Regions from separate parts of the Allobranchiibius sp. GilTou38 genome, predicted to be linked through region 2. Evidence: predicted binding sites of a transcription regulator. Region 2 holds the regulator's gene; the other holds the start of a gene.
The links. Region 2 encodes Rex, which represses fermentation and respiration genes when NADH is low (regulators of the CRP and FNR family bind a similar motif). Its sites were predicted from a motif close to CTTGTGAANNNNTTCACAAG; they were not measured.
Positions count from the first base shown of each region.

Region 1 (15,060 bases), on a different contig from region 2:
GAACGGCTTCTCCTCGTAGATGCCGACCTGCTGCAGCGCGCCGCGCTCGATCAACGCGATGAACGGGTCGCCGGCGATCTGGTCGGAGAACCGGGTGCACCGGGCGCACAGCACGCAGCGCTCACGGTCCAGCAGCACCTGGGAGGAGATGTTGATCGGCTTGGGGTAGGTGCGCTTGACGTCGTCGAAGCGGCTGCGCGGGCGACCGTTGCTGATGGCCTGGTTCTGCAGCGGGCACTCCCCACCCTTGTCGCAGACCGGGCAGTCCAGCGGGTGGTTGATGAGCAGCAGCTCCATCACGCCCTGCTGCGCCTTGTCGGCGACCTGGGAGGTGTGCTGGGTGCGCACGTCCATGCCCTCGGTCGCCTCGAGCGTGCAGGAGGCCTGCGGCTTGGGCATCGGGCGCATCGAGCCGTCCGGGCCCTTGGTGGACACGTCGACCAGGCACTGGCGGCAGGCGCCGACCGGGTCCAGCAGCGGGTGGTCGCAGAAGCGCGGCACCTGGATGCCGACCTGCTCCGCCGCGCGGATCACCAGGGTGCCCTTGGGCACGCTCACGGGGACGCCGTCGACCGTCAGGCTGACAGCGTCGGGCGCCGTGGGCGCAGGGCTGGCGTTCCCACCCTTGTCGACGGCGTTGCCGCCGCCGGCGGGCGAGGTGAGTGTCGTCATACGGACACGGCCTCCTTGATCTCTCGGGCGGGAACGTCGAACAGGACGGAGCGCTCCGGCGGGAAGGCCTCCCACCAGGGGGTGTGCGTGCCGGCTTCGAACTCCTCGCGGAAGTAGTGCACCGCGGAGGTCACCGGGCTGGTGGCACCGTCGCCGAGCGCGCAGAAGCTGCGGCCCAGGATGTTGTCACAGATGTCGACCAGCTTGTCGATGTCCTCGGTCGTGCCCTGCCCGTGCTCCAGGCGCGTAAGGATCTGCTTCAGCCAGAAGGTGCCCTCACGGCACGGCGTGCACTTGCCGCAGGACTCGTGCGCGTAGAAGTCGATCCACCGGCTGACGGCGCGGACCACCGACACCGACTCGTCGAAGATCTGCAGCGCGCGGGTGCCGAGCATGGAGCCCGCGGCCGCGACCGACTCGAAGTCCAGCGGCACGTCGAGGTGCTCGTCGGTGAAGATCGGCGTGGACGAGCCGCCGGGGGTCCAGAACTTCAGCTTCGCGCCGTTCCGCATACCGCCGGCCATGTCGAGCAGCTCGCGCAGCGTGATGCCGAGCGGCGCCTCGTACTGGCCCGGCCGGGTGACGTGCCCGGAGAGGCTGAAGATGCCGTAGCCCTTGGACTTGTCGGTGCCCATCGCGGAGAACCAGTCGGCGCCGTGCAGCACGATCGAGGGCACCGAGGCGATGGACTCCACGTTGTTGACCACGGTCGGGCGGGCGTAGAGGCCCTCGACGGCGGGGAACGGCGGCTTGAGACGCGGCTGACCGCGCCGGCCCTCCAGGGAGTCCAGCAGCGCGGTCTCCTCGCCGCAGATGTACGCGCCGGCGCCGGCGTGCACGGTGACGTCCAGGTCGTAACCGGTGCCGTGGATGTCCTTGCCCAGGTGACCCGCGGCGTACGCCTCCTCGACCGCCTTCAGCAGCCGGCGGTAGACGTGCACGAGCTCACCGCGCAGGTAGATGAACGCGTGGTGGCAGCCGATCGCGAACGACGTGATCGCGACACCCTCGATGAGGAAGTGCGGCGCCGCGAGCATCAGCGGGGTGTCCTTGCAGGTGCCCGGCTCTGACTCGTCGGCGTTGACCACGAGGTAGCGGGGTCCGCCGTCCGGCTTGGGCAGGAAGCCCCACTTCATGCCGGTCGGGAAGCCCGCGCCGCCACGGCCGCGCAGACCGGAGGACTTGGTCGCGTCGACCAGCTCCTCCTGGGTCATCGTCAGGGCCTTGTCGAGCGCCTGGTAGCCCTCGTAGCGCAGGTAGGTGTCCATCGTCCAGCTCTGGGGCTCATCCCAGAAGCGGGTCAGGATCGGTGTCAGCGGAGTACTCATTTGTCGCCCGCCTTCTCGCCGGCCTTGCTGTCGGCGGGGTTCGCTGGGGTGTCGGTGGAGCCTGCCAGGCCCGGTGCCGGTGCGTCGGCGGGGCTCTCGGCATCTGAGTCGCCCCGGATCTCACCGGAGGACGCGTACGGGTCGAAGCCGTCGGCCTTGGCGAGGCGCAGTCCCTCCAGGGACGGCCCGCCGGCGCCGACACCCTCGTCGGCCAGTCCGTCGTTGAAGCCTGCCAGCACCCGGGAGACGTGCTTAAAGCTGCACACCTTCGAGGCTCCCCGGGTGGGGCGCACCTCCTTGCCGGCGCGCAGGTCGTCGACCAGCTGCGTCGCCGAGGCGGGCGTCTGGTTGTCGATGAACTCCCAGTTGGCCATCACCACGGGCGCGTAGTCGCACGCGGCGTTGCACTCGACCCGCTCAAGGGTGACCTTGCCGTCCGGGGTCGTCTCGTCGTGCCCGATCCCGAGGTGCTCGCTCAGCGTGTCGAAGATCAGGTCGCCGCCCATCACCGCGCAGAGCGTGTTGGTGCAGACGCCTACGGTGTACTCGCCGTTCGGGTGGCGCTTGTACTGGGTGTAGAACGTCGCCACGCCGCTGACCTCGGCATCGGTCAGCTCCAGCTTCTCGGCGCAGAACGTCACGCCGCGGCCGGTCACGTAGCCGTCGACGCTCTGGATCAGGTGCAGCAGCGGCAGCAGCGCCGAGCGCTTCTGCGGGTAGCGCGCCACCACCAGGTCGGCGTCGGCGTGCAGGGAGCGCAGCGTCTCCTCGTCGTACGGCGTCTCACTGGCGTGCAGCGGCGTCAGCTCGTGGAACGGAGCCTCCACATGTGCGTCGGTCATCTATCGACACCACCCATCACTGATTCCCCACGAAGTTCTCCTCCGCTGCGCTCCCCCGATACTTCGCGGGGACCCTGATATGCCTGGACCGCAGTGATTCTCATCTGTCCACGCCTCCCATCACAGGATCGATGGAGGCGACGGCCACGATGACGTCGGCGACCGAGCCGCCTTCCGCCATCACGGCGACCGCCTGCAGGTTGTTGAACGACGGGTCGCGGAAGTGAGCCCGGTAGGGACGGGTCGCGCCGTCGGAGACGATGTGGCAGCCGAGCTCGCCCTTGGCGCTCTCGATCGCGGCGTACGTCTGACCCGGCGGGACGCGGAATCCCTCGGTCACCAGCTTGAAGTGGTGGATGAGCGACTCCATCGACTCGCCCATGATCTCGCGGATGTGATCAAGGCTGTTGCCCTGGCCGTCCGAGCCGACCGAGAGCTGCGCCGGCCACGCGATCTTCTTGTCCGCGACCATGACGGGCCCCGGCTCCGCATCGAGGCGTTCCAAGCACTGTTCGACGATCCGCAGCGACTGGTGCATCTCGTCGATACGCACCCGCAGTCGGCCGTAGGCGTCGCAGGTGTCGCGCGTCGGGATGTCGAAGTCGTAGGTCTCGTAGCCGCAGTACGGATCGGCCTTGCGCAGGTCGTAGGGCAGACCGGCCGCGCGCAGGATCGGACCGGTGGCGCCCAGGGCGATGCACCCGGTGAGGTCGAGGTATCCGACGCCGACGGTGCGGCCCTTGAGGATCGGGTTCTCGTTGATCAACGCCTCGAGCTCGCCGATGCCGCGCCGGATGTCGGGGATCATCGCCCGCACCTGGTCCGTGGTGCCGGCGGGGATGTCCTGTGCCACGCCGCCGGGGCGGACGTAGGCGTGGTTCATACGCAGTCCGGTGACGGCCTCGAAGACCTGCAGGATGCGCTCGCGCTCACGGAAGCCGATGGTCATGACCGTGGTCGCGCCCATCTCCATGCCGCCGGTCGCGAGGGCCACGAGGTGTGAGCCCATCCGGTTCAGTTCCATCATCATCACGCGGATGACGCTGGCCCGGGCCGGGATCTGATCGGTGATGCCGAGCGCCTTCTCCACCGCGAGGCAGTAGGCCGTCTCGTTGTGGATCGGCACCAGGTAGTCCATCCGGGTGCAGAAGGTCACGCCCTGGGTCCAGGTGCGGAACTCCATGTTCTTCTCGATGCCCGTGTGCAGGTATCCGATGCCGGCCCGCGCCTCGGTGACGGTCTCGCCGTCCAGTTCGAGGATGAGCCGAAGCACGCCGTGGGTCGACGGGTGCTGCGGACCCATGTTGACCACGATGCGCTCCTCGTGCAGCGCCGCGGCCTCGTCGACCAGGTCGTCCCAGTCGCCGCCGACCGCGTTGAGCACGGGCGTGGTGTCGTCGACTCCGTCGTCGGGAGTCGTCGCGCCGAAGGCGTCTTGCTCGGTGGTGGTACTCATCGGTAGGACCTCCGCGTGTCCGGGGGCGGCACGGTGGCGCCCTTGTACTCCACCGGGATTCCGCCCAGCGGGTAGTCCTTGCGTTGCGGGTGACCCGGCCAGTCGTCCGGCATCAGGATCCGGGTGAGAGCGGGGTGACCATCGAAGATGATGCCGAACATGTCCCAGGCCTCGCGTTCGTGCCAGTCGGCACTGGGGTAGGTCGAGACGATGCTGGGGATGTGCGGGTCGCCGTCGGCGACGCCGACCTCGATACGGATGCGTCTGCTGTTGTTGGTGATCGACAGGAAGTGGTAAACGGCGTGCAGCTCGGCGCCGATCTCCTGCGGGTAGTGCACCCCGGAGACGCTGAGGCACATCTCGAAGCGCAGCCGGGGTTCGTCGCGCAGTGCGCGGGCGACCGCGGGCAGGTGCTCCCGACGTACGTACAGCGTCAGTTCGCCGTGCGAGACCACGGTGCGCTCGACCGCCGCGTCGTACGACGAGTCCACGTCCCGCAACGCTGTGCCCAGCGCGTCGGCCACCAGGTCGAAGTAGCCGCCGAACGGTCGCTCGGTGTTGCCCGGGAAGAGCACCGGCCGTTGCAGGCCGCCGTACCCGGTCGTGTCGTTGCCGAGCGACGAGCCGAACATGCCCTCGCGCTGGGCCACGACCACCGGATCGTCGTCGTGCTGCTCGCGCGGCTGGACCGCGCCCTCCTGGTCGGCCGTCGTCCGGTCGACGGGGCCGCCGGACGGCTCCTTCACCGGTCCGGTCGCGGGGTTGCCGGCGACCGGCTTCGCGTCGTCACTCATCAGGCCGTACCCCCTGGGCGCGATTCCGCGCTCACTCCATTCGCGCCTTCCAGCGCGGCGAACCCGGCGTACCCGCTCGCTGTCATCACGCCAATAGCCCCTTCATCGCGTGCGTGGGCGTCGCCTCGAGCGCTGCGGCCTCCGCGGCGCGGGCGGCAGCGACCCGGTTGACACCGAATTTCATGCCCTGGATCTGCTTGTGCAGCTCCAGGATCGCGTTGAGCAGCATCTGCGGGCGGGGCGGACAGCCCGGCAGGAAGATGTCGACCGGAATGATGTGGTCCACACCCTGCACGATCGCGTAGTTGTTGAACATGCCGCCAGAGCTCGCGCAGACACCCATCGAGATGACCCACTTGGGCTCGGGCATCTGGTCGTAGACCTGGCGCACGACCGGCGCCATCTTCTGGCTCACCCGGCCCGCCACGATCATCAGGTCGGCCTGGCGCGGGGTGGCGCTGAAGCGCTCCATCCCGAATCGGGCGATGTCGTAGTCGGGGGTGCCGACCGCCATCATCTCGATCGCGCAGCAGGCGAGGCCGAAGGTCGCCGGCCACACCGAGCCCTTGCGCATGTAGCCCGCCACCTGCTCGACCGTGCTGAGCAGGAACCCGGCTGGGAGCTTCTCTTCGATACCCATGTTCACACTTCGATTCGCATTGTCGTGCCCGACGTCTCAAGGATGCTGTCTGCTGCGCCCGCTAGTCCCACTCGAGGCCACCGCGACGCCACACGTACGCGTAGGCCACGAAGACGGTGATCACGAAGAGCACCATCTCGACCAGCGCGAACAGACCCATCCGGTCGAAGTTCACCGCGAACGGGTAGAGGAAGACGCTCTCGATGTCGAAGACAATGAAGAGCATCGCGGTCAGGTAGTACTTGATCGGCACTCGGCCGCCGCCGTCGGCGTGCGGGCTCGGCTGGATGCCGCACTCGTAGGCGTCGGCCTTGGCACGGTTGTAGCGCTTGGGTCCCGCGAGTCCCGCGGCGCCGAGCACGGAGAAGACCGCGAAGCCGGTGCCGAGGGCGGCGAAGATCAGCAGCGGGTAGTAGGAGTAGTGGTTCATACGGGCTCCTTCACCAAGTCCCGGGCCAGCCCGAGGTTACGACCGATCCACCCGACGACGGGCGCACTGGGGTCCATCATGCCGCCGGTGTCATCCGGGACAGCAGGGCGAGGGCCCTGTCGTCGATCCGGCCACCCGTGGTGTCCCCCAGGTTGGCCATCACCTTCAGCAGGAACTGCATCATCGTCTTGCGCGGCAGGCCGTACTTGACCGCCAGTCGCATGACGTCGGGGTTGCCGATCATCTTGGCGAACATCCGGCCCAGCGTGTAGTAGCCGCCGAGCGCGTCACGCATCACCTGCGGGTAGCTGAGGAGCACGCGCTCGCGACTCGCGTCGTCGGTGCGGGCGAACGCCTGGGCCACCACTTCCGCGGCGAGACGGGCCGATTCCATCGCATACGCGATGCCCTCGCCGTTGAACGGGTTGACCATCCCGCCGGCGTCGCCGACCAGCAGCAGCCCGTCGGCGTAGTGCGGCTGGCGGTTGAAGCCCATCGGCAGCGCGGCCCCCTTGATGGGGCCGGTGATGGTCTCCTCGTTGTAGGTCCACTCCTCCGGCATGGTGGCGACCCACTGCCGCATGACCTCTTTGTAGTCGGTCTTGCCGAACGCCGAGGAGGTGTTGAGGATGCCGAGGCCCACGTTGGAGGTGCCGTCGCCGACGCCGAAGATCCAGCCGTAACCGGGCAGCAGCACGCGCTTGCCCTGCGCGTCCTTGGACCACAGCTCCAGCCAGGACTCCAGGTAGTCGTCGTCGTGCCGGGGGCTGGTGTAGTACGCGCGGACGGCCACGCCCATCGGGCGGTCCTCGCGCTTCTCGCGGCCCATTGCCAGCGAGAGGCGGCTGGAGTTGCCGTCCGCGGCGATGACCAGCGGCGCGCGGTAGCTCATGGTGGCGCCGGTGGCGCGCCCGTCGACGCCCATCTCCTTGGCCTCGACCCCGACGATGTGCCCGTTCGCGCCGCGGACCGGTGCGACGACGTTCACGCCCTGTCGCAGCTGCGCGCCCTGCTTGACCGCGTGCCGGGCCAGGATGTCGTCGAAGTCCTGGCGGGTGCGCACCAGGCCGTACGGCGGGAAGCTCGCGTTGTCGGGCCAGTCCAGCTGCAGGCGCATGCCGCCGCCGATGATCCGCAGGCCCTTGTTCTTGATCCAGCCGTCGTCCTCGGGCATCGGGATGCCCAGGCTGACGAGCTCGCGCACCGCGCGCGGAGTGAGTCCGTCGCCGCAGACCTTCTCCCGCGGGAAGTGCGTCTTCTCCAGCAGCAGGACGTCGAGCCCGGCCATCGCGAGGTAGGCGGCGACCGACGATCCACCCGGACCGGCGCCGACGACGATGACATCGGCGGTTTCCGGAGCGGACGTGGTGAGCGCGCCGCCCGACAGTGACTGGCTCACGGGGCGTCCTTGGGAGGTCTTGTGACAGTTTTCACGAGCGTCTGAACTCTACGACCGCGTCGTTCGTTCGCGAACTGAGGGCCCCCTAAGAACCACCTGAGGACGGCGCTCACCGGAGTACACGACCCGGTCAGGGCGTCTTGTGCCCGCGGTGCATCGCGACGATGCCGCCGGTGGAGTTGCGCCACTCGACGCTGGTCCAGCCCGCGTCCTGCAACAGGCCGGCCAGTCCCGCCTGGTCCGGCCAGGACTGGATCGACTCGGCCAGATAGACGTAGGACTCGGCGTTCGACCCCACGCGACGGGCGATCTTGGGCAGCGCCTGCATCAGGTACTCCGAGTAGACCTTGCGGAAGACCGGGTTGGTCGGCGTGGAGAACTCGCACACGACCAGGCGCCCGCCCGGCTTGGTCACCCGCAGGAACTCCCGCAGCGCGACGACCGGGTCGGAGACGTTGCGCAGGCCGAAGGACATCGTGACCGCGTCGAAGACAGCGTCCGCGAAGGGCAGTCGCATGGCGTCGGCGGCGGCGAACGCGAGATCGGGGTAGGTGCGCACCCCCTGGCGCAGCATGCCGAGGGAGAAGTCGGCCGGGACGACGTGGGCGCCGCGGTTCTTGAAGGGCACGCTGCTGGTGCCGGTCCCGGCGGCGATGTCCAGCACGGTCTCGCCCGGCTGCGGATCGACCGAGCCCAGCACGACCTTGCGCCAGCGTCGGTCCTGTCCGAGCGACAGCACGTCGTTGGTCAGGTCGTAGCGCTTGGCGACGTCGTCGAACATCCGGGCGACGTCGGCCGGCTGCTTGTCCAGGCTGGCGCGGTTCATGCCCGCATCCTTCCGCACGCCGGTGAGCGACTCGTCGTCCGTACCGCCGAGCCGGTCCTGTGACGGCGCCTCGTGACGTTACCGACAGGTAGCACGTCTACTTACCCTGCGGTAACCTCGGGCTCATTGCGTGACACCGATCACCTGGAGCGTTCATGGAGACCCGCCGTCCGACCCGAGCAACCCTCGCCGTCCTCGTGGCTGCAGCAGCCGTCGCGGGAGGGGCCGGCGTGAGCATGCCGAGCGCTCACGCCAGCGGCACCGACGGGTTCTACAGCTACGACGGCAGGGCGCCGTTGTCTTCGTACGCACCGGGAACCGTGCTCAAGACGCGCACCCTCTCCTACCACGTGGCGGGCATTCCCACCCCCGTCAAGGCCGTGCAGCTGCTCTACCGCACCACGGACGCCCAGGGCCGCCCCGCTGCCAACGTGACCTCCGTGCTCGAGCCCGACGTCACCGCGAACCCGAACAAGGTCGTGTCCTATCAGTCGTTCTACGACTCGCTCGACCCCGAGGACTCTCCCTCGCGCTCCATCGCGGGCGACGTCTCCCTGGGGGGCGCGGTCAACGACGCCGAGGCGCTCTTCATAGCCCCGGAGCTGCTCCAGGGGTACCCGGTGATCGTGGCCGACACCCAGGGCCAGAAGGCCGACTTCGCGGCCGGCCCCGAGTACGGCACCAACACCCTGGACTCCATCCGGGCGGTCACGGCCTCCTCTGCGACCGGTGTCTCCCCGTCGGCCGAGGTCGGACTGCTGGGCTACTCCGGCGGCGCGATCGCCACCGACTGGGCGGCTGCGCTCGCACCCAGCTACGCCCCCGACGTCAACAAGAACCTCATCGGCGCCACCGAGGGCGGCCTGCTCGTGGACCCCGCGCACAACCTGAAGTACGTCAGTGGCTCGTCGTTCTGGGCCGGCGTCTCACCGATGGCGATCATCGGCGCTGCGCGGGCCTACGGGCTGGACCTGTCGCCGTACCTCAGTGCCTACGGTGCCGCGGTCTTCACCAAGCTGCAGAACGCCTCGTTCGCGAACGTGCTCGGGCAGTACCCGGGGCTGACCTACCAGCAGCTGGTCAAGCCGCAGTACGCCGACCCGAACTCGATCCCGGAGTTCGTCAAGGTGGTCAACAAGCTCAACCTGGGCTCGCGGCGCACGCCGACCGTCCCGCTGTCGATCTCGCAGGGCGAGGGCGGCTGGGCGGAGGGCACCCCCGGTGACAAGCCGGGCATCGGCAAGGGCGACGGCGTGATGATCGCCGGCGACGTGCGCACCCTCGCGCGCCAGTACTGCTCGACCGGCAACAGCTCGGTGCAGTGGACGCCGTACCCCCTGACCAGCCACATCCCGACGGCGGCGCTCTGGGCACCGACCGCGCTGGCGTGGCTGGATGCCCGGTTCGCCGGACTGAAGGCTCCGAGCAGCTGCGGTTCCATCCCCGCCGGCAACCCGCTCACCCCGCAGGCCCCGACCGCGAATTGATCCACGATCGAAGAGAGCGGGCCCGCGGCGACGGCCGGGGCCCGTTCGTCCTCGGCGCCTGCAGGCGCGCGCGACCTCCCGGTTAAGGTGGTCGGTCGTGACGTCGCTCGTGGCCGGTGGACCCTTCGGCATCCCGGATCTGGTGGTCCGCACCACCCGCATCCCGGACCCCGGTGACCTGGCCCGCCTCATCCCCGACGGCGTGCCATCCCGCGACGTGGTCAGCTGGATCCGCAGCGGCGACGGGCTGGTGGGCTGGGGCCGCGCCGCCGAGATCGACACCAGCGGGACGCAGCGCTTCCGGGACGCGGCCGACTGGTGGCAGGAGGTCACCACCAGTGCGATCTGCCGCTCCGAGGTCGACCTGCCCGGAGCGGGCCTGGTGGCGTTCGGGTCGTTCGCCTTCGCACCCGACTCCCCGTCCGGCGGGTCGCTCATCGTGCCCTCGACCGTGATCGGACGGCGCAGCGGCATCGCGTGGGTCACCCGGATCAGCGACCGCCTCGAACCCAACCCGGCACCCGCTGTGGCCCCCGCACCGATCGGACCGGGTGCGGCCCGGTTCGCCGACGGCGCCCTGAGCGGCGAGCAGTGGACGCAGGCGGTCGCGCACGCCGTACGCGGGATTCTCGCCGGCGAGGTCGACAAGGTCGTGATGGCCCGCGACGTCATCGCGCAGACCGAGGCGCCGATCGATCCGCGGTGGCTGATCGGCCGCCTCGCGGCCCGCTACGCGAACACCTGGAGCTTCGCCGTCGACGGTCTCGTCGGCGCCACCCCGGAGATGCTCGTACGCCGTGAGAAGGGCCTGGTCACCTCACGGGTCCTGGCCGGCACGATCCAGCGCACCGGCAACGACACGCACGACCTGGCGCTCGCCGGCTCGCTCGCGCGCTCCTCGAAGGACCTCGAGGAGCACGAGTACGCCGTGCGGTCGGTCGCCGACGCCCTACGCCCGCACTGTTCCTCGATGAACGTGCCCGAGTCGCCGTTCGTGCTGCACCTGCCCAACGTCATGCACCTGGCGACCGACGTGGTCGGGGTGCTCGCGGACTACACCACCTCGCTCACACTGGCCGAGTCGCTGCACCCGTCGGCCGCGGTCTGCGGCACGCCCACCGACGCCGCAGCGGCGGTGATCGCTTCGCTGGAGCACCTCGACCGCGGCCGCTACGCCGGGCCGGTCGGATGGCTCGACGCGAGCGGCGACGGCGAGTGGGGCATCGCCCTGCGCAGCGGACAGCTCGACCCGGACGATCCCACCCGGATGCGGCTCTACGCAGGCTGCGGGATCGTGGCCGGCTCCGAGCCGGACGCCGAGTTGGCCGAGTCCGAATCCAAGCTGCTGCCGATGCGCGAGGCTCTCGCGGACTGACCCGGCCCCCGCCCGCGGCATCCGGGATCGTCCCCGCACCGAACGTCGTACAAGCCCCTGTACTCCCCTCACGAAGGACGCCTCGATGACCACACTGCACGACTTCACCGCCGACACCCTCGCCGGTCAGGAGCAGCCCCTGTCGCTCTACGACGGCAAGGTGGCGCTGGTGGTCAACACCGCGAGCAAGTGCGGTTTCACGCCGCAGTTCGAGGGACTGGAGACGCTGTGGCGGCGGTTCGGCAGCGAGGGTCTGGTCGTGCTGGGCTTCCCCTGCAACCAGTTCAACTCCCAGGATCCCGGTGACGCTGCGCAGATCGGCGAGTTCTGCCAGGCCAACTACGGCGTGAGCTTCCCGATGTTCGACAAGATCGAGGTCAACGGCGACGGCGCGCACCCGCTCTACCAGTGGCTGCGCAAACAGAAGGGCGGCCTGCTCGGCAGCCGTATCAAGTGGAACTTCACCAAGTTCCTGGTGGGTCGCGACGGCCAGGTCATCAAGCGCTACGGGCCCACGACCAAGCCCGCCGACATCGCCTCCGACATCGAAGCGGCGCTGGCCACCCCCGCCTGACCCCCTCGGTTGTCAGCGTCGTCGTGGCGCCGACACCAGAGATCCGCTGACAACCGAGATGTCACAGGCGACCGCGGCGTACGCGGTCGGCTGACTCCTCGTCACCCTGGCCGGCCAGCCCTTCGAGCACGCCGGCGCGGTCGGCGGCGTCCTTATCCTGGCTCCACTTGGCCCGCGCCTGCACCGACTCCACCGCGATCTCGATGCCGACGATGGCGCGCAGCCGCCCGTCGACCCACTTCGCCGGGGCGTCGTCGACCGCCCAGGGCCGCTCGCGGGGCGACTCGTGGGCCTGCGTGAGCCGGGTGACCATGTCGAGGGTCCAGGCGGCGTCGTCGTGCAGTTGCACGGTGCCGCGCAACTGCACGACGGAGTAGTTCCAGGTCGGCACCACGCGGCCGTGCTCGCGCTTGGACACGTACCAGCTCGGCGTGATGTAGCGGTGCGGTCCCTGCACGACCAGCAGCGCCTGCGATCCGTCGACCACCCGTGCCCACTGTTCGCCGGCCCGGGCGAGGTGCGCGAGCACCCGGTCGCCCTCCCACAGCAGCGGCACGAACGTCGCGTCGGGCGTGCCGTCGGCGCCCACCGTGATCAGCGTGCCGGCAGCGGCGGCCGCCACGAAGTCGCGCGCCTCCTGCTCGTCGACCCGGTTGTGTTCAGGGGAGTACATCGGCTGCCACCTCGAAGAGCCGCTCCTGCAGGGCACGTTGCTGCGCACGATCGAAGTGCACCTCGACGACGCGAATCCCTGCGCCGGGGTTGCCGATCCGCTCGGCCAGACCGTCCGCGTCGTCGACCAGCTCCCACGGCACGCCGTACGCCGCGCAGAGCGTCGCGATCGACACCCCCGTAGGCGTGCCGAAGACGCGTTCGTACGACGCGTCGACACCGGCGAGGGAGTCGCCGGAGGCGCCGGCACCCGGCTCCAGCGTGCCGAAGATGCCCCCGCCGTCGTCGTTGAGCACCACGATCGTCAGGTCCGGTCGCGGCTCGCCGCGGCCGATGAGCAGCCCGTTGGCGTCGTGGGCGAAGGTCAGGTCGCCGAGCACGGCGTACGACGGTCGGCCGCCGCGGGTGAGTGCGAATCCGATGGCGCTGGAGACCGATCCGTCGATTCCGGCGAGTCCGCGGTTGGCGACGGACACCACGTCACGGGCCACCTCGCGGGAGTCTCGGGCCAGGTCCAGGTAGCGGGCCGCGCTCGAGGACCCGACGAAGAACCCGGACCCCTCCGGCAGGGCGTGGGCGATCACCCGTGCCGCCGCCAGACCGCTCGGCCACGATCGGTCGATGACCGGTCCCGCTTCTGTGGCGAGCAGTTCGCCGGCCGACATCCAGGCGTCGGCCCACACCCGGTCGGCACAACCGGCGACCGACCCGTGACCGGCGTCCAGTGCTCCCCACGCGTGCACGCGACGCGCGGCGTGCGACGGGTCGGCCCACACCCCGCCGGGTGCGACCACCTCCACCTCGACGTCCGGGTGGCGCAGCAACTGGGCGACGCCGCGGTCCAGGGTCACGCGACCGCCGACCAGGACGCGATCGGGCAGATGCGCTCGCACCCAGTCCGTGGCCTGCAACAGCAGCGGTCCGTGCGGCAGGGTCCGCGAGCTGTCGAAGGTGCCGAACGGCTCTGCCAGCAGCGGCCATCCGGCCGATTCGGCGAATCGGGTGAAGCGTGCGGCCTGCGCGGGATCGGGGAGGTGGCCGAGCACCGCCAACGTGCGCGGCACCGCCGCGATCGTGTCGCCGCCGTCGGGGGCTGCCGGGGTCGTCACGGACCACGGCGCGCCGCCGGGACGGCCCTCCAGGGAGTCGATCCACTCGTCGCCGCCGGTGGGGACCAGCGGTGCCCGGAGCGGCATGTTGAGATGCACGGGGCCGGCGTCCCCGGACGGCAGGCCGCGAGAGATGGCGACCGCGCGTGAGGTGACGGATCGCCAGAGATCGCCCTGCCCGGGTCGTTCGTCGGGCGTCCCCAGGTCGTGGAACCAGCGTGTCGCGCCACCGAAGATGCGCACCTGATCGGTGGTCTGGTTGGCGCCGGTGCCGCGCAGCTCGGGCGGCCGGTCCGCCGACAGGATCAGCATCGGCACCTGGGCGTGCGAGGCCTCGAGCACCGCGGGATGCAGGTTGGCCACGGCCGTGCCGCTGGTGACGACGACAGGCACGGGCACGCGGGTGGTCTTGGCCAGGCCGAGCGCCAGGAACGCCGCCGTCCGCTCGTCGACCCGCACGTGCAGCCGCAGCCGTCCGGCACGGTCGGCCTCCTGCAGCGCGTACGCCAGCGGTGCGGAGCGCGACCCTGGCGACAGGACGGCGTCGCGGATCCCGTGGCGGACCAGCTCATCGACCAAGGTGCTCGCGAACGCGGCCGTGGGATTCACCCCGTCATGATCCCCCACGCGCCCGCTCGAACCGGCCCTCCCCCGAACGGTCCGCCCACCGGCGGGAATCCGATGCCCGCCCCGTGATTCAACCCGGCCCGTGCCGGGTACACGCACGGCGCGCGCCGGGGCTCGAACCCGGCGGCACCCGCGGAGGGAGTTGGACCCATGCCTAGCGACTCGATCGAGGCAGAAGGCGCACGACGGCGACTGCACGACGCCTTGCGCGCCGTCCGGAGCGCGGATCGGCAGGTGCCGTGCGAAGTCACGCCGCAGCTATGGACGAGCAACATCCGCTCCGAACGCGAGGCCGCGGGCTACCGCTGCCGGTCCTGCCCGGTGCGGGTGCAGTGCGTGGAGGCCAGTGAGTTCGAGCGCGTCGGCGTCTGGGGCGGAAACGTGCGCGCGGCCGGTTCTCTGGAGTGGTGAGCAGGTCGCCAGCGGTCAGGACGGGGAGCCCGCCAGGGCGTTGACGGCGGCGTCGAACAGCCACGGCGCGCGTCGTGCGGCGGGCACGATGGTGCGGCGTACGACGCCCACCCGGGTCGCTCGCAGCAGGCCGGCGGTGAGCGCCTGGTAGCGCCAACTCGCGATACGCCAGGTGCGTTCGTAGTCCTGCGATCGCCCGGCGGCGACGGCCTCGACCGCCGCCTTCGCATGCGCCATCCCGAGGGCGATGCCCTCCCCGGTGAGCGCGTCGATGTAGCCCGAGGCGTCCCCGACCAGCAGCACCCGCCCCGCGACCCGTGCCGTGCTGCGCTGCCGCAGCGGACCGGCGCCGCTGATCTTGTCGTGCGTGACGGTGGCCACCCGCTCGGCGATCTGCGGGAACTGAGCCAGATGATCG
Region 1 is NZ_JAGEKN010000009.1:14,248-29,307, reverse strand. Features, by position in the region: gene JOB34_RS13000 (NADH-quinone oxidoreductase subunit G) at 1-672, opposite strand, end outside; gene nuoF (NADH-quinone oxidoreductase subunit NuoF) at 669-2,000, opposite strand; gene nuoE (NADH-quinone oxidoreductase subunit NuoE) at 1,997-2,842, opposite strand; gene JOB34_RS12985 (NADH-quinone oxidoreductase subunit D) at 2,943-4,298, opposite strand; gene JOB34_RS12980 (NADH-quinone oxidoreductase subunit C) at 4,295-5,092, opposite strand; gene JOB34_RS12975 (NADH-quinone oxidoreductase subunit B) at 5,178-5,732, opposite strand; gene JOB34_RS12970 (NADH-quinone oxidoreductase subunit A) at 5,794-6,162, opposite strand; gene JOB34_RS12965 (geranylgeranyl reductase family protein) at 6,239-7,561, opposite strand; gene JOB34_RS12960 (demethylmenaquinone methyltransferase) at 7,692-8,387, opposite strand; gene JOB34_RS12955 (lipase family protein) at 8,543-9,874, shown strand; gene JOB34_RS12950 (isochorismate synthase) at 9,972-11,249, shown strand; gene JOB34_RS12945 (glutathione peroxidase) at 11,335-11,823, shown strand; gene JOB34_RS12940 (FMN-binding negative transcriptional regulator) at 11,885-12,496, opposite strand; gene menD (2-succinyl-5-enolpyruvyl-6-hydroxy-3-cyclohexene-1-carboxylic-acid synthase) at 12,483-14,213, opposite strand; gene JOB34_RS12930 (WhiB family transcriptional regulator) at 14,382-14,642, shown strand; gene JOB34_RS12925 (FAD-dependent monooxygenase) at 14,658-15,060, opposite strand, start outside.
Region 1: a site for Rex is predicted at 7,580-7,599, ahead of JOB34_RS12965 (geranylgeranyl reductase family protein). Genes of this name have one in related genera too.

Region 2 (15,060 bases):
CGCCTACCTCGACAAGGCGCACGTCGACCTGTCCTACGTGCGGTGCCTCAAGGTGCTCATGCACGGCGACGGCTACCCGATGGTCGCCAGCCACGACCCCCGGCTCATCCAGATCGCCGGGTCGCTGGCCGACCGTTGCCTGCGTGCCTCGGACTCCTTCGAGTACCAGATGCTCTACGGCATCCGCCCCGACGAGCAGCAGCGACTGTCCGACGCCGGCCACCAGATGCGCATCTACGTGCCGTACGGCGACCAGTGGTACGGCTACCTCGTCCGCCGGATGGCCGAACGGCCGGCGAACGCGATGTTCTTCGCCCGCTCCCTCATCAGCAGGGGATGACCGTGTCGCGCGCCGACACCGTTGCCATCCTGGGCGCCGGGGTGATGGGCGAGGCGCTGCTCTCGGGCTGGCTGCGCGGCGGACGCGATGCCGCCACGGTCCTGATCAGCGACCGCAGTCCCGAGCGGCTCGCGCACCTGGAGGACAAGTACGCCGTCCGGGCGCGTCCCGCCGCGGAGGCCGCAGCCCAGGCGGCGACCCTCGTGCTCGCGGTCAAGCCGCAGGACATGCGCGCGCTGGTGCAGGAGATCTCCGGCGCGGTCGGCGACAGCACGCTCGTGGTCTCCCTCGCGGCAGGTATCACCACGGCGTTCCTGGAGGCGCAGCTGCCCGAGGGCACCTCGGTCGCCAGGGTGATGCCCAACACCCCGGCCCTGGTCGATCAGGGCATGTCCGCGGTGAGCCCCGGCGCGAACTGCGATGCCGACCAGCTGGCCACAGCGACCGGGCTGCTGCAGGCCTGCGGCAGGGTCGTCGCGCTGCCGGAGCACCACCTCGACGCGGTGACCGCAATCAGCGGCAGCGGGCCGGCGTACATCTTCTACGTCGTCGAGGCCATGATCGAGGCCGGCGTGCTGCTGGGGATGCCGCGCGCCACCTCGACCGAGCTGGTCGTGCAGACCCTCTACGGAGCCGCGACCATGCTGAAGGAGACCGGCGAGCACCCCACGGTGCTGCGCGAGCAGGTCTCCAGTCCGGGTGGCACCACGATGGCCGCACTGCGCGAACTGGACGACCACAAGGTCCGCGCGGCGTTCCTCACCGCGATCGAGGCGGCGGCACGGCGCTCGGCCCAGCTGGCCGCAGGGGAGTGAGCCGCGAGGGGTGGACGCAGCTACCCCCGGGCGCGATGGCCGTGCGAGAGTACCCGCATGACTGACATCACGGTTCGTGCTCTCGGGGAGCAGGACTGGCAGATCTACCGTGACGTACGGCTGGCTGCACTGTCCGACAGCCCCGACGCCTTCGCGGCCAGCGTCGCGCAGGAACGACAGTTCGACGACGCCTTCTGGCGACGTCGTCTGGTCCGCTCCCGCCGGTTGATCGCCGAGCGCGGCGACGACGTCGTGGGCGTCGTGTCCGTCGGGCGGTCGCCCGCGGAGGACCCCCGCAGCTGCGAGCTCTTCGGCCTCTGGGTCAAGCCCGACCTGCGTGGTCAGGGCGTCGCCTGGCAACTCGTGCAGGCGGGCGTCGAGCAGGCCGGCACCGACTCCTTCCAGTTCGTCGTCTACTGGGTGGGCACCGACAACGGCCGGGGCGTCGCGTTCGCGAGCAGCTTCGGCTTCCGTCCCACCGACGCGCGGCGACCGATGAAGGTCACCGGCGTGCCCGAGGGCACACCCTCCACCCAGGAGGAGTCGGACGTCCCCGAGGACGAGATGGCGATGGTCTACTCCCTCGGCGAGGACCCCGGCTCGGTGCCGAGCTCGGTGCTGTGACGCGGGACCGTTGATGACGAGCCGATGACCGCCTCGACCCGGATCGTCTGGGACGAACGGCTGACCCGGTACGACTTCGGCGATCACCACCCGATGGACCCGCGGCGGCTCGCGTTGACCGCCGTACTGGCGCGTGAGTACGGCGTCTTCGATGCCCCGGGTGTCCAGGTCACGGGGCCCTCGGACCCGACCGAGGACCTGATCCGCACGGTGCACGACGCGGCGTACGTCGAGGCCGTGCGCGTCGCATCCGCCGACCCCGAGCTGGCCGATACGACGTACGGGCTCGGCACGACCGACGACCCGGCGTTCCTCGGGATGCACGAGGCGTCCGCGCTCATCGCGGCCGGCACCCGCGACATCTGCGACGCGGTGTGGTCCGGTGAGGTGTCGCACGGCGTCAACTTCGCCGGCGGCATGCACCACGCGATGCCCGGAAACGCGTCCGGATTCTGCGTCTACAACGACGTGGCCATCGGGATCGAGTCGATGCTGCGGGCCGGCGCTCAGCGGGTCGCGTACGTCGACCTCGACGTGCACCACGGCGACGGCGTCGAGAAGGTCTTCTGGGACGACCCGCGGGTGCTCACCATCTCCATCCATGAGGGCCCGCGCACTCTCTTCCCGGGCACCGGCGATCCGGCCGACATCGGCGGCCCGGGCGCGCTCGGCGGCGCCGCAAACATCGCGCTGCCGCCCGGAGTGGGCGACGCGGCCTGGCTGCGGGCGCTGCACGCCGTCGTACCCGGTCTGCTGCGCGCGTTCGCCCCGCAGGTGCTGGTCACCCAGCACGGCTGCGACTCCCACTATCTGGACCCGCTGGCGCACCTGCGCCTGTCGGTGGACGCGCAGCGGACCGCGGCCGAGTCGATGCACGACCTGGCCCATGAGGTGGCCGACGGTCGCTGGGTGGCACTCGGCGGCGGCGGATACGAGATCGTCGACGTCGTCCCGCGCACGTGGACCCACCTGCTCGCGATCGCCGCGCACGCACCGATCCCGCTGGACACGGCCATCCCGGCGGCCTGGCACGACTACGCACGGATGACCTGTGGGCGGCCCGGTCCGCCGCGGATGGGCGACGGGGTGGCCGAGCACGATCGGGTGTGGTGGAAGTCCTGGGCCACCGGCGCCGACCCGAACGATCGGGTCGACCAGTGCGTGCTCGCCACCCGTGAGGCGGTCTTCCCCGAGCACGGGCTCGACGTCTGGTTCGACTGAGCTCGCCGCAAGGGCTCCGCGCGGTCCGTTGTGGGCGCTGATCCGGTGGGGTCGTCGCTGCAAGGGTGCCGCGTGGCCCGTTGTGGGCGTTGGCGCACGCGTCACCGGGCAGGAGGAAAAACACGCTCGTACGGCGTGTCGAGTGGACATTTTAGTCTCAAACTTCACACAGGATGCGTTCAACCTCTAGGGTGCATTTCAGCACCAGCCGACCCGCACTCCTGGCCTGCTGAAAAGACCATCCGTTGCGGACCGCACAGAAAATAGAGGCCCCACCATGCCGCACGAGACGCACGTGGGCGAGGTCACCTTCATGACCGTCGCCGAGGTGGCCACCATCATGCGGGTGTCGAAGATGACGGTCTACCGACTGGTGCACAGCGGCGAGCTCGAGGCCGTTCGGGTGGGACGCTCGTTCCGGGTGCCCGAGACCGCCGTGACCGAGTACCTCAGCCAGTCCTACATGGGCACCGCCTGAATCCGCCCGGCCGGTGCGGGGAGACGGTTGATTCGGCCGCATCCCCGGCATGCCGTAGCCTGACTGGCAGCCTTTCTGAAATTTCCGATCATCGAAGGACAGCGTTCACGCATGGGTTCAGTAGTCAAGAAGCGCCGCAAGCGGATGGCGAAGAAGAAGCACCGCAAGCTGCTGCGCAAGACGCGACACCAGCGTCGTAACAAGAAGTAGCAGTAAGACCTACGAAGGCCCCTGTCGCCTGGCGTGAGCCGTGGCGGGCGGGGGCTTCGTCGTACGATCTGCGCACAGCGATCATCCGCACCCGCGAGAGGGAACCCGATGGCTACGACCGTGCTCGTCACCGGGGTCTCGCGTTTCGTCGGCGGACTCGCCGCGCGGGCCCTGTCGACCGACCCGCGGATCGAGCGGGTGCTGGCCGTCGACGTCGTACGCCCTGCCCATGACATCGGCCACGCGGAGTTCGTCCGTGCCGACATCCGCAACCCGATCATCGGCAAGATCATCAAGCAGGAGAACGTCGACACCGTCGTGCACCTGGGCGTGATCACCACGCCGCGGCAGGCGGGCGGGCGCACGACGCAGAAGGAGATCAACGTCATCGGCACGATGCAGCTGCTCGCTGCGTGCCAGAAGGCGCCCTCGCTGCGACGGCTCGTCGTCAAGTCGTCCTCCGCGGTCTACGGCAGCTCGCCGCGCGACCCCGCGATGTTCACCGAGGACATGACGGCGCGGCGCACCCCGCCGCGCGGTTTCGGCAAGGACTCCGTCGAGGTCGAGACCTACGTACGCGGCTTCGGCCGCCGCCGCCCCGACGTCGACGTGTGCATGCTGCGGATGGCCAACGTCGTCGGCCCCGGGCTGCGCACCACCTTCTCCGACCTCTTCCACCTGCCGGTCATCCCCGTGCCGTTGGGATTCGACGGCAGGTTCCAGGTGCTGCACCTGGACGACGCGATCGGCTCCATCCACGCCGCCACCTTGCGCGAGGACTGCACGGGCGTCATCAACGTCGCCGGCGACGGGGTGCTCACCGTGCACCAGGCCGCCCGCATCGCCGGTCGCCCGACACTTCCGGTGCTCGCGCAGGCCGGGCCGCTCGTTCAGCAGTTCACCTCCCGCGCCCGGGTCGGCAACTTCTCCGCGGAGCAGATGGACCTGCTCTGCTTCGGGCGGGGGATGGACACCACAGCGCTACGTACATCGCTCGGTTACACCCCCGAGCGCACCACACGCGAAGCATTCACCGACGTCTTCGGCGGCGACAACCGAGTGTCGGCGCTGCTGCGAGCAGGGGGAGCCCATGCCTGACAAGACCACCGGATCCGACGCGACGGGCGCGCGCAAGCGTCCGCCCCGCGCCGCGTTCGCCGGCGCGCGCGCCGACCGACCGCTGCGCGTCGTGCCCGACCCCGCACCGGCACCCGAGCCGAGCGGATCGCCGTACGACATCGAGTCGATCGTCAAGCTGCTGGTGCGCACCCTGCGGATCGCCGGCTCGGCGGCAGGGCTCTCCGGTGACGACCTGGACCGGCGGATCACCAAGGCGCTCGCGTTCCTGCGGCGCCGCATCACCGGGGAGTACGAGGTCGACGACTTCGGCTTCGACCAGGAGTTCACCGACGAGGTGTGGCTGCCGCTGCTGCGGCCCCTCTACAAGCGCTGGTTCCGCGTCGAGGTGCGCGGCATCGAGAACCTTCCGCTCGAGGGCGGCGCGCTGGTGGTGTCCAACCACTCCGGCACGGTGCCGGTCGACGGGCTGATGGTCCAGGTCGCCATCCACGACGAGACGCCCGGCCACCGGTACGCGCGTGCGCTCGGTGCGGACCTGGTCTTCCAGTCCCCGGTGCTCGGCGATCTGGCGCGCAAGTCCGGATCGACGCTGGCGGCGAACGCCGACGCCGAGCGGCTGCTGCGCGCCGGCGAGCTGGTCTTCGTCTGCCCCGAGGGCTTCAAGGGCGTCGGCAAGCCGTTCGGAGAGCGCTACCGGCTGCAGCGCTTCGGTCGCGGCGGGTTCGTCAGCGCGGCGCTGCGCACCGGCGTGCCGATCATCCCGTGCTCGATCGTGGGCGCCGAGGAGATCTTCCCGCTGCTGGGCAACGCCAAGAGCCTGGCCCGACTCTTCGGCTTCCCCTACTTCCCGCTGACGCCGACCTTCCCCTGGCTCGGCCCGCTCGGTCTGCTCCCGTTGCCCAGCAAGTGGATCATCGAATTCGGCGCGCCCATCCCGACCGACAGCTTCGAGCCGGCGGCCGCCGACGACCCCATGCTGGTCTTCGATCTGACCGACCAGGTGCGCGAGACCATCCAGCAGACGCTCTACTCGCTGCTGCTGCAACGACGTTCGGTCTTCTGGTGAACGACGAGCCGCGCATCACCCTCATCAGCAAGCCGGGGTGCCACCTCTGTGATGAGGCCCGCACGGTCATCGCCGCGGTCGCGGCCGACACCGGCGTCGGGTGGGTGGAGGTCTCCATCCTCGACGATCCGGCGTTGCGCGAGCAGTACGCCGAACAGATCCCCGTCACGCTCGTGGACGGCGCCCAGCACGACTATTGGCGGGTCGACGAGAAGCGGCTGCGCGCCGCCCTGGCCTGAGCCCCCGACTCTTCGCCCGAACGTTCGCGAGATGCAGCAGGTGTAGTACCGCCTAGCACTTTCAGCGCTTCAGAGCGATTTTGTGCATGCCTTCACAAAGTCTTATGGTCAGGGGGTATTACTTCCTCTGCGCAGGCGTTTGATATAGGGCCTGCCGACCTCGGGAGGAGTCGAGCGCCCTTGACGACCGACCCCATGACGCGGCGGGACATCCCGGACGCGACGGTAGCTCGACTTCCGGGCTATCTGCGTGCTCTGCACCCCCTCGTGTCCGCCGGCGTGGAGGTCGTGTCCTCCGAGGAGCTCGCGACCATCGCCGGCGTCCGCTCGGCCGGTCTGCGCAAGGACCTGTCCTACCTCGGCTCGTACGGCGTGCGCGGCGTCGGCTACGACGTGGAGCGGCTGGCCAGCGAGATCACCCGCCAGCTCGGCCTGCAGCACCCCTGGTCGGTCGCGATCATCGGGATGGGCAACCTCGGGCACGCGCTCGCGGCGTACAGCGGTTTCGCCACCCGCGGCTTCAAGGTGCAGTGGCTCGTCGACCGCGACCCCGCCGTGGTGGGCACCACGATCGCCGGCATGCAGGTCGTGGACTTCGAGCAGTTCGCAGCTAGCGTGACCGAGCAGGTCATCGCCGTCATCTCCACGCCGCCGGTCGCCGCCCAGGAGGTCGCCGACGCCGTCGTGGCCCTCGGCGTGCGCTCCATCCTCAACTTCGCGCCCGGCGTGCTGAACGTCCCGGCCCACACCCAGGTGCGCAAGGTCGACCTGGCCACCGAGCTGCAGATCCTGGCCTTCCACGAGCAGCGCGGCAAGGACGACGCCCGCCTCGGCGCCGACGGGATCGAGGCCAGCGGATGAGCGTCATCGTCATCGGCATCTCCCACCGCACCGCCGACATCGCCACGCTGGAGCGCGTCGTCCTGAACGACGTACAGCAGGACCGGATCGGGGAGTCCCTGGTCGGCAACGAGCACGTCAGCGAGCTGCTCGTGCTGTCGACCTGCAACCGCACCGAGCTGTACGCCGAGGTCGGCACCTTCCATGGTGCGGTCACCTCGATCAGCGAGACGCTCGCCGCGGTGACCGGCATGCCGCTGCCCGCGCTGCGCGACCACCTCTACGTGCACTTCGAGGACCGGGCCGTCGCCCACCTCTTCTCCGTCGCCGCGGGGCTGGACTCGATGGCCATCGGCGAGAGCCAGATCCTGGGTCAGTTGCGCGCCTCGATGCGGGCCGCCCAGGACGCCGGGCGACTCGGCTCGTCGCTGTCCGAGCTGGTGCAGCACGCCCTGCGGGTGGGCAAGCGGGTGCACGCCGAGACCGACCTCGACACCGTCAGCCGATCGCTGGTGGAGCAGTCGCTGGGCATCGCGCAGGAGCACCTCGGCGCACTGTCCGCGCAGTCCGCGGTCGTCATCGGCGCCGGTTCGATGAGCGCCCTCGCCGCCCACACCCTCACCCGCGCCGGCGTCGGCGGCCTCACGATCGTCAACCGCACGCCCGAGCACGGGCAGCGACTGGCCGCCGCGACCGGAGCGACCGCGCGACCCTGGGCGCAGCTGACCGACGCCCTCGCCGGGGCCGACATCGTGATCTCCTGCACCGGTGCCGTGGGCCACATCCTGGTGCCGCACCTGCTGACCGCCGACAGCCCGCCCGCCCGGCACATGGTGCTGATCGACCTTGCGCTGCCGCGCGACATCGACCCCGCGTGCGGCGAGCTCGACGGCGTCACGCTCGTGACGCTCGAGGAGCTCGGCGCCCGGACCACCGCCGACGGCCCGCAGCGCGACTCGCTGCGCGTCGTACAGGACCTGGTCACCGCCGAGGTCGCGGAGTTCCTGGTGCTGCGCCGCTCGGCCGCGGTCGTGCCGACCGTCTCCGCGCTGCGGGTGCGCGCCGCGGACGTCGTCGACGCGGAGATGGACCGGCTGGTCGGTCGCCTGCAGCTGACCGATGCGCAGGCGGCGCAGGTGCGCCAGACCCTGCACCGGGTGACGGAGAAGATCCTGCACACGCCCACGGTCCGGATGAAGCAGCTCGCCGGTGAGGAGCACGGACAGGACTACGCCGCACTGCTGCGCACCCTTTTCGACCTCGACCCGCACGAGGCCCGCGTCTCGCGGGTCCCGCGGCTGTCGGACGGTGATCGCCGATGATGGTGCGACTCGGCACCCGGCGCAGTGCGCTCGCGACCACCCAGAGCGAGAGCGTGGCGCAGTTGCTGCGCGACCGCGGCCACGAGGTGGAGCTGGTGATGATCACCACCGAGGGCGACACCAATCGCGGACCTCTGGAGACCATGGGCGGCACAGGCGTGTTCGCCGCCGCGATCCGCCACGCGCTGCTCGCCGGCGAGGTCGACCTCGCGGTCCACTCGCTGAAGGACCTGCCGGTGCAGCCGGAACCGGGCCTGGTGCTCGCCGCCATCCCGTCCCGTGAGGATCCCCGCGACGCGATCGTCGCCCGCGACGGACTCACGCTCGCCGAACTGCCCCAGGACGCTGTCGTCGGCACCGGTTCGCCTCGGCGGGCCGCTCAGCTGAACGCCCTCGGGCTCGGGCTCGCCGTGCGCGGGATCCGCGGCAACATCGACACACGCATGTCGCTGGTGACCAGCGGCACGGTCGACGCCGTCGTCCTCGCGCGCGCCGGGCTGGCACGGATCGGTCGCACCGCGGCGATCACCGAGGTCCTCGACCCGTTGCAGATGCTGCCGGCTCCCGGTCAGGGCGCGCTGGCGCTCGAGGTCCGCGAGGACGCCACGGAGCTGCGCGCGGCGCTCGCGCCCCTGGACGACCCCGACACCCGTGCCGCGGTCACTGCCGAACGCGCGCTGCTCGGTGCGCTGGAAGCGGGCTGCTCGTCGCCGATCGGGGCGCTGGCCGAGGTCGTCGAGGAGCTCGACGGTTCTCTGACGATCTCGTTGCGCGCGTTCGTCGGCAGCAAGGACGGCGGTTTCGAACTGCGTCGATCCGTCACCGGCCCGATTGAGGCCGCCCCCCGGCTGGGTATCGAACTGGCACAGCTGTTGCTCCAGGACGGTGCCGCCGACGTCATACCTCCAGGGGCGCCTCCGAAACCGGATGCGTTCCCCACCCACCCCGAAGACCTCGTCCCAACAAACGCTGCGGAGCGTGAATCGTGAGCACCACCACTGCATCGAATCGCAAGAGCGGCACGGCGAAGGGCGCCAAGGCCGTGAAGGCCCTGCCCACCGTCGCCTTCGTCGGCTCGGGCCCCGGCGACCACGGACTGCTGACCACGCGGGCCGTCAGCCTGCTGCGTCGCGCCGACGTCATCGTGATCGACCGGATCGCGCGCGAGGACTTCGTCGCGCCCTACGCCCGCGCCGACGTCGAGATCGTCGACGCCGGGCACGGCGAGGCCGGCCAGCCGCTGACCCACGCCTCCCGCGCGAAGCTCGTCGTGCGCGCCGCGAAACAGGCGTCGCCGAGCGACCCGTCCTCCGAGGAGACCCTGGTGGTCCGCCTGATGGACGGCGACCCCGCGATGTTCAACGGTCTGGCCGAAGAGGCGGTCGCCCTGCGCAAGGCCGGCATCCCCTTCGAGATCGTGCCCGGCGTCAGCGCGGTGTCCGCGGTGCCGTCGTACGCCGGAATCCCGTTGACCAACAACGCGACTCGTGCTGTGCACGTCATCAGTGCCGGTGACAGCAAGGTCGCGTGGGAGCGCTCCGCCGGCGACGACACGACCGTCGTGCTGCTCGGTGCCACCGAGAACATCGCCGACGCGCTGGGCCGGTTGCTCGCGGCCGGGCGGGACGGCGACACCGGTGTCGCGCTCACCTCGCAGGGCACCCTGATCGAGCAGGCCACCCAGGTCACCACCCTCGCCGATGCGGCCGATGCGATCCGCGCCGACAAGGTGCACGCGCCGACCGTCGCGGTCGTGGGCGGCACCGTGGCGCTGCGCGACCAGCTGTCCTGGTGGGAGAACAAGCCGCTCTTCGGCTGGAACGTCCTCGTGCCGCGCACGAAGGAGCAGGCCGGCACGATGACCGAGCGGCTGGCGTCGTTCGGTGCGGCCAGCGATGTGGTGCCGACCATCAGCGTCGAGCCGCCGCGCACCCCGCAGCAGATGGAGCGGGCCATCAAGGGCCTGGTCACCGGTCGCTACGAGTGGATCGGCTTCACCTCGGCGAACGCGGTGCGTGCGGTCAAGGAGAAGTTCGCCGAGTTCGGTCTGGACGCCCGCGCGTTCGCCGGGCTGAAGATCGCCGCCGTCGGGGGAGTCACGGCCGATGCCCTGCGCGAGTGGGGACTGGAGCCGGACCTGGTGCCGGACGGTGAGCAGTCGGCCAAGGGACTGCTCGCGGGCTGGCCGGAGTACGACGACCTGCTCGACCCGATCAACCGGGTCTTCCTGCCGCGCGCCGACATCGCCACCGACACGCTGGTGGCCGGCCTGCAGGAGATGGGCTGGGAGGTCGACGACGTGACGGCCTACCGCACGGTGCGCGCCGCTCCGCCGGCTCCGCAGGTGCGCGAGGCGATCAAGTCCGGTCGATTCGACGCGGTGCTCTTTACCTCCAGCTCCACCGTGCGCAACCTGGTGGGCATCGCGGGCAAGCCGCACACGTCCACCGTGGTGGCGTGTATCGGCCCGGCGACCGCGAAGACCGCCGAGGAGCACGGCCTGCGGGTCGACGTCCTGGCCGCCGAGCCGTCCGCCGCGTCACTGGTCGACGCCCTGGCCGACTACGGCCGCGGCCTCGCGCTGTCCGCCGCCGAGGCGGGCGACGACGTACGCCGTCCGAGCGAGCGGCGTACGGCGGCGCGGCGCAAGGCCAAGGCCTGATGGAGCACCGCCCGCGCAGGCTCCGCCAGACCCCCGCGGTCCGGCGGCTGGTGGCACAGACGCGGCTGCACCCGGCCGATCTGGTGCTGCCGATGTTCGTCAAAGAGGGCCTGACCGACGCGGTCCCGCTCGCCTCGATGCCGGGCGTGCTGCAGCACAGTCTGGACTCCCTCGTGGTCGCGGCACGGGACGCGGTCGCGGCCGGCGTCGGCGGGTTGATGATCTACGGAGTGCCCGAGCACCGCGACGAGATCGGTTCGGGCGCAACGGATCCGGACGGCATTCTCAATGTCGCGCTGCGCCGCCTGCGCGACGAGCTGGGTGACAGCACGGTCCTGATGTCCGACCTGTGCCTCGACGAGTTCACCTCCCACGGGCACTGCGGAGTGCTCGACGACCGTGGTCGCGTCGACAACGACGCCACCCTGGAGCTCTACGCGCAGATGGCGCTGGCGCAGGCCCGCGCGGGCGCCCACGTGCTGGGGTTGTCCGGGATGATGGACGGCCAGGTCGCCGCGTGCCGCGCGGCCCTGGAGGAGGCGGGCTTCACCGACACGATCATCCTGGCGTACGCCGCCAAGTACGCCTCAGCGGCGTATGGGCCGTTCCGCGAGGCCGTCGACTCGGCCCTGCAGGGTGACCGCGCGACCTACCAGCAGGACCCGGCCAACTTCACCGAGTCGCTGCGCGAGGTCTCTCTCGACCTGGCGCAGGACGCCGACATCGTGATGATCAAACCGGCGCTGCCCTACCTCGACGTGCTGCACGCCGTCGCCGGTGAGGTCGACGTCCCCGTCGCCGCCTACCAGGTGAGCGGTGAGTTCGCGATGATCGAGGCGGCCGGCGCCAACGGCTGGATCGACCGGGACCGGATGATGCTGGAGACGCTCACGTCCATCAAACGCGCGGGTGCGTCGATCATCCTCACCTACTACGCCGTCGAGGTCGCCACGATCCTGCGAGCCACCATCTGAGAAGGTCGGTCGGCGGTAGGCTCGGCTGCCATGAGCGGGCGTCCGTGACAGCCACCGACCAGGTCTGGCTGACCAAGGAACAGCAGCACGCCTGGCGCGCCTATCTACGTGCCAGCCGCGCCCTCGAAGTGCGCCTGGACACCGAGTTGCAGGGCGCCGGGCTCTCGTTCGCGGAGTACGAGCTGCTGTCGATGCTCTCGGAGGCCCCCGAGGGATCGATGCGGATGAGTCAGCTCGCCGACCTGATCATCCAGTCCCGCAGCCGGGTCACCCACACCGCCAACCGTCTGGAACGTCGCGGGTGGGTCGTGCGCAGTGACGCGCCCGAGGATCGTCGCGGTGTGGTCCTCTCCCTCACCGTGCCCGGCTGGGACACCGTGCGCCGCGCCGCACGCCTGCACGTGCAGGGGGTGCGCGAGCACTTCATCGAGCAGATCGGCGTTCACGACCTGGAGGTGCTGGGCGAGGCGATGGACGCCGTACGCCGGCATCTGACCGGCAAGGACACCGAGGTCGCCTGACCGTCAGCTGCCCGACCGCGGCAACGCGTCGCTGTGTGTCGGGGTGTGCGGTCTGCGTTCTCGGCCAGTGCTGCAGCACTGGCCGCAGACGTAAACCGGCCACGTAGACGCAGTGGTCCACGTCCCTCCGTCGTGCCTGGTGGTGGGGGCCGAGCCGGACTGCGCGGCGCCTGCGAGGATGGCGACATGCCTGCTGCACAGCCCACCACCCGGTCCGACGAGTTGATGCGCACCGCGCGCACAGTGATCCCCGGCGGGGTGAACTCGCCGGTCCGAGCCTTCCGATCCGTAGGCGGCACACCGCGTTTCATGGCGTCCGGCACGGGTCCCTGGCTCACGGACGTCGACGGCAACCGCTACGTCGACCTCATCTGCTCGTGGGGTCCGATGATCCTCGGGCACGCCCACCCGGACGTCGAGCAGGCCGTGCGGGACGCGGCGGCCAAGGGGTTCTCCTTCGGCACGCCGAGCGAGAACGAGGTCCTGCTCGCCGCCGAGATCGTCGACCGGGTCGCGCCGCTGGAGCAGGTGCGCCTGGTGAGCTCCGGCACGGAGGCGACGATGAGCGCGCTGCGCCTCGCGCGCGGCGCGACCGGCCGCAGCAAGGTCGTGAAGTTCGCCGGCTGCTACCACGGCCACGTCGACGCGCTGCTGGCCGCGGCCGGCAGCGGGCTGGCGACGTTCGCGCTGCCGGACTCGGCCGGAGTGCCGGTGTCCAGTGCGCACGAGACCATCGTGTTGCCCTACAACGACGTGTCCGCCGTCGAGGCGGCGTTCGCGGAGCACGGCGACGAGATCGCCTGTGTCATCACCGAGGCAGCCGCCGGCAACATGGGCGTGGTGCCGCCGGAGCCCGGGTTCACTGCTGCGCTGCGGCGGATCACCCGGGAGCACGGGGCGCTGCTGATCAGCGACGAGGTGATGACCGGCTTCCGCTGCTCGACCGCCGGCTGGTATGGCCTGGAGGGCGAGCCCGAGGGCGGCGCACCGGATCTGTTCACCTTCGGCAAGGTGATGGGCGGCGGCTTCCCGGCGGCGGCGTTCGGCGGGTCGGCCGAGCTGATGAGCCGGCTCGCACCGGACGGGCCGGTCTACCAGGCGGGCACGCTGTCGGGGAACCCCGTCGCGACGGCCGCCGGCCTCGCGACCCTGCGCGGGTGCACCCCGGCTGTCTACGACCGCCTCATGGAGGTCAGCGACGCGCTGATCACAGGCGCCACCGAGGCGCTCAGCGCCGCCGGAGTGCCGCACGTGATCGGCTGCGCCGGCTCGATGTTCAACGTGTTCTTCCGCGACGAGCCGGTGCGTGACTACGACGATGCGCGCGATCAGGACACGGCCGCGTTCGGGCGGTTCTTCCACTCGATGCTGCAGCAGGGCGTGCATCTTCCGCCGAGCGCGTTCGAGTCGTGGTTCGTCAGCGCCTCGCACGACGACGAGGCCGTCGACGCCGTACTCGCGGCGCTGCCGACGGCTGCCGCTGCCGCGGCGGCGGCCTGAATCGCCGCCCCTGCGCGTCGTGTTCGCGGCGGTGCCCCGGCGGTCACGAACCACACAGACACGGATGAGAAACTGGGGGACATGACGGGAGGGGACCGCACGATCGTGCACCTGGTGCGCCACGGGGAGGTCTACAACCCGGGCAAGGTGCTCTACGGCAGGATGCCGGGTTTCAAGCTGTCGGAGCTCGGTGTGCGGATGGCGCACATGACCGCGGCCTACCTCGCCGACAACGACATCGCCCACCTCGTGTCCTCGCCTCTGGAACGCGCTCAGCAGACGATTGAGCCGCTCGCCGAGGTGGCCCGGTTGCCGGTGACGCTGGACGATCGCGTCATCGAGGCCGACAACGACTTCGAGGGGCTGACAGTGGGCGCCTCGCCCCGTCAGCTGCTCCAACCGCGCTTCTGGCCGAAGCTGGTCAACCCGGTCAAGCCGTCCTGGGGGGAGCCGTACGTACAGATCGCCGCCCGCATGCGCGCGGCGATCGCCGATGCACGGGTGAAGGCCGAAGGTCGTGAGGCAGTGATCGTGAGCCACCAGTTGCCCGTATGGATCTCGCGGCTCGACGCCGAACACCGCCGCCTGTGGCACAACCCGCGCAACCGCGAGTGCACACTCGCCTCGGTCACCAGCCTGACCTTCCGCGGCCCGGAGGTCACGATGGTGACGTACGCCGAGCCGGCCGCCTCGCTGCTTCCCCTCGCATCCGCGGTGGTCGGCGCATGAGGCCGCTACGTCTGACCGCGGGTGCGGTGTGCGCGGCCGTCCTCCTGACGGCGTGCAGCAGCGGTGGCGGAGGCAACACCATCGGCGGGCAGGCCCGCAACGCCGGCGGCGGCGGCAGCGACAGGACCGTCGAGCAGCTGTCGGTCGCGCAGCGCGGCAAGCCGCTCGCGGTGTCCGGCACGGAGCTGACCGGTGCGCCGTGGTCGAGCACCGCCAGCGCTAAGGGCAAGGTCGTCGTGCTCAACGTCTGGGGCTCGTGGTGCGGGCCGTGCCAGACGGAGTTCGGCGACCTGCAGAAGGCGTGGACGCAGCTCAAGGCCAGCGGCAAACCGGTCGTGCTGATGGGCCTCGACTACAAGGAAGGCACCGACACCGCGCTCGCGACGACGCGGGAGCGGGGGATGACCTACCCGTCGCTGCAGTACGGCGACGGCCAGAC
Region 2 is NZ_JAGEKN010000005.1:174,160-189,219, reverse strand. Features, by position in the region: gene JOB34_RS04345 (proline dehydrogenase family protein) at 1-340, shown strand, start outside; gene proC (pyrroline-5-carboxylate reductase) at 337-1,155, shown strand; gene JOB34_RS04335 (GNAT family N-acetyltransferase) at 1,213-1,779, shown strand; gene JOB34_RS04330 (acetoin utilization protein AcuC) at 1,804-3,000, shown strand; gene JOB34_RS04325 (helix-turn-helix domain-containing protein) at 3,278-3,478, shown strand; gene JOB34_RS04320 (AURKAIP1/COX24 domain-containing protein) at 3,590-3,688, shown strand; gene JOB34_RS04315 (NAD-dependent epimerase/dehydratase family protein) at 3,797-4,786, shown strand; gene JOB34_RS04310 (lysophospholipid acyltransferase family protein) at 4,779-5,834, shown strand; gene JOB34_RS04305 (glutaredoxin family protein) at 5,831-6,073, shown strand; gene JOB34_RS04300 (redox-sensing transcriptional repressor Rex) at 6,254-6,934, shown strand; gene JOB34_RS04295 (glutamyl-tRNA reductase) at 6,931-8,235, shown strand; gene hemC (hydroxymethylbilane synthase) at 8,232-9,224, shown strand; gene JOB34_RS04285 (bifunctional uroporphyrinogen-III C-methyltransferase/uroporphyrinogen-III synthase) at 9,278-10,897, shown strand; gene hemB (porphobilinogen synthase) at 10,897-11,871, shown strand; gene JOB34_RS04275 (MarR family transcriptional regulator) at 11,916-12,392, shown strand; gene hemL (glutamate-1-semialdehyde 2,1-aminomutase) at 12,579-13,892, shown strand; gene JOB34_RS04265 (histidine phosphatase family protein) at 13,974-14,621, shown strand; gene JOB34_RS04260 (TlpA disulfide reductase family protein) at 14,618-15,060, shown strand, end outside.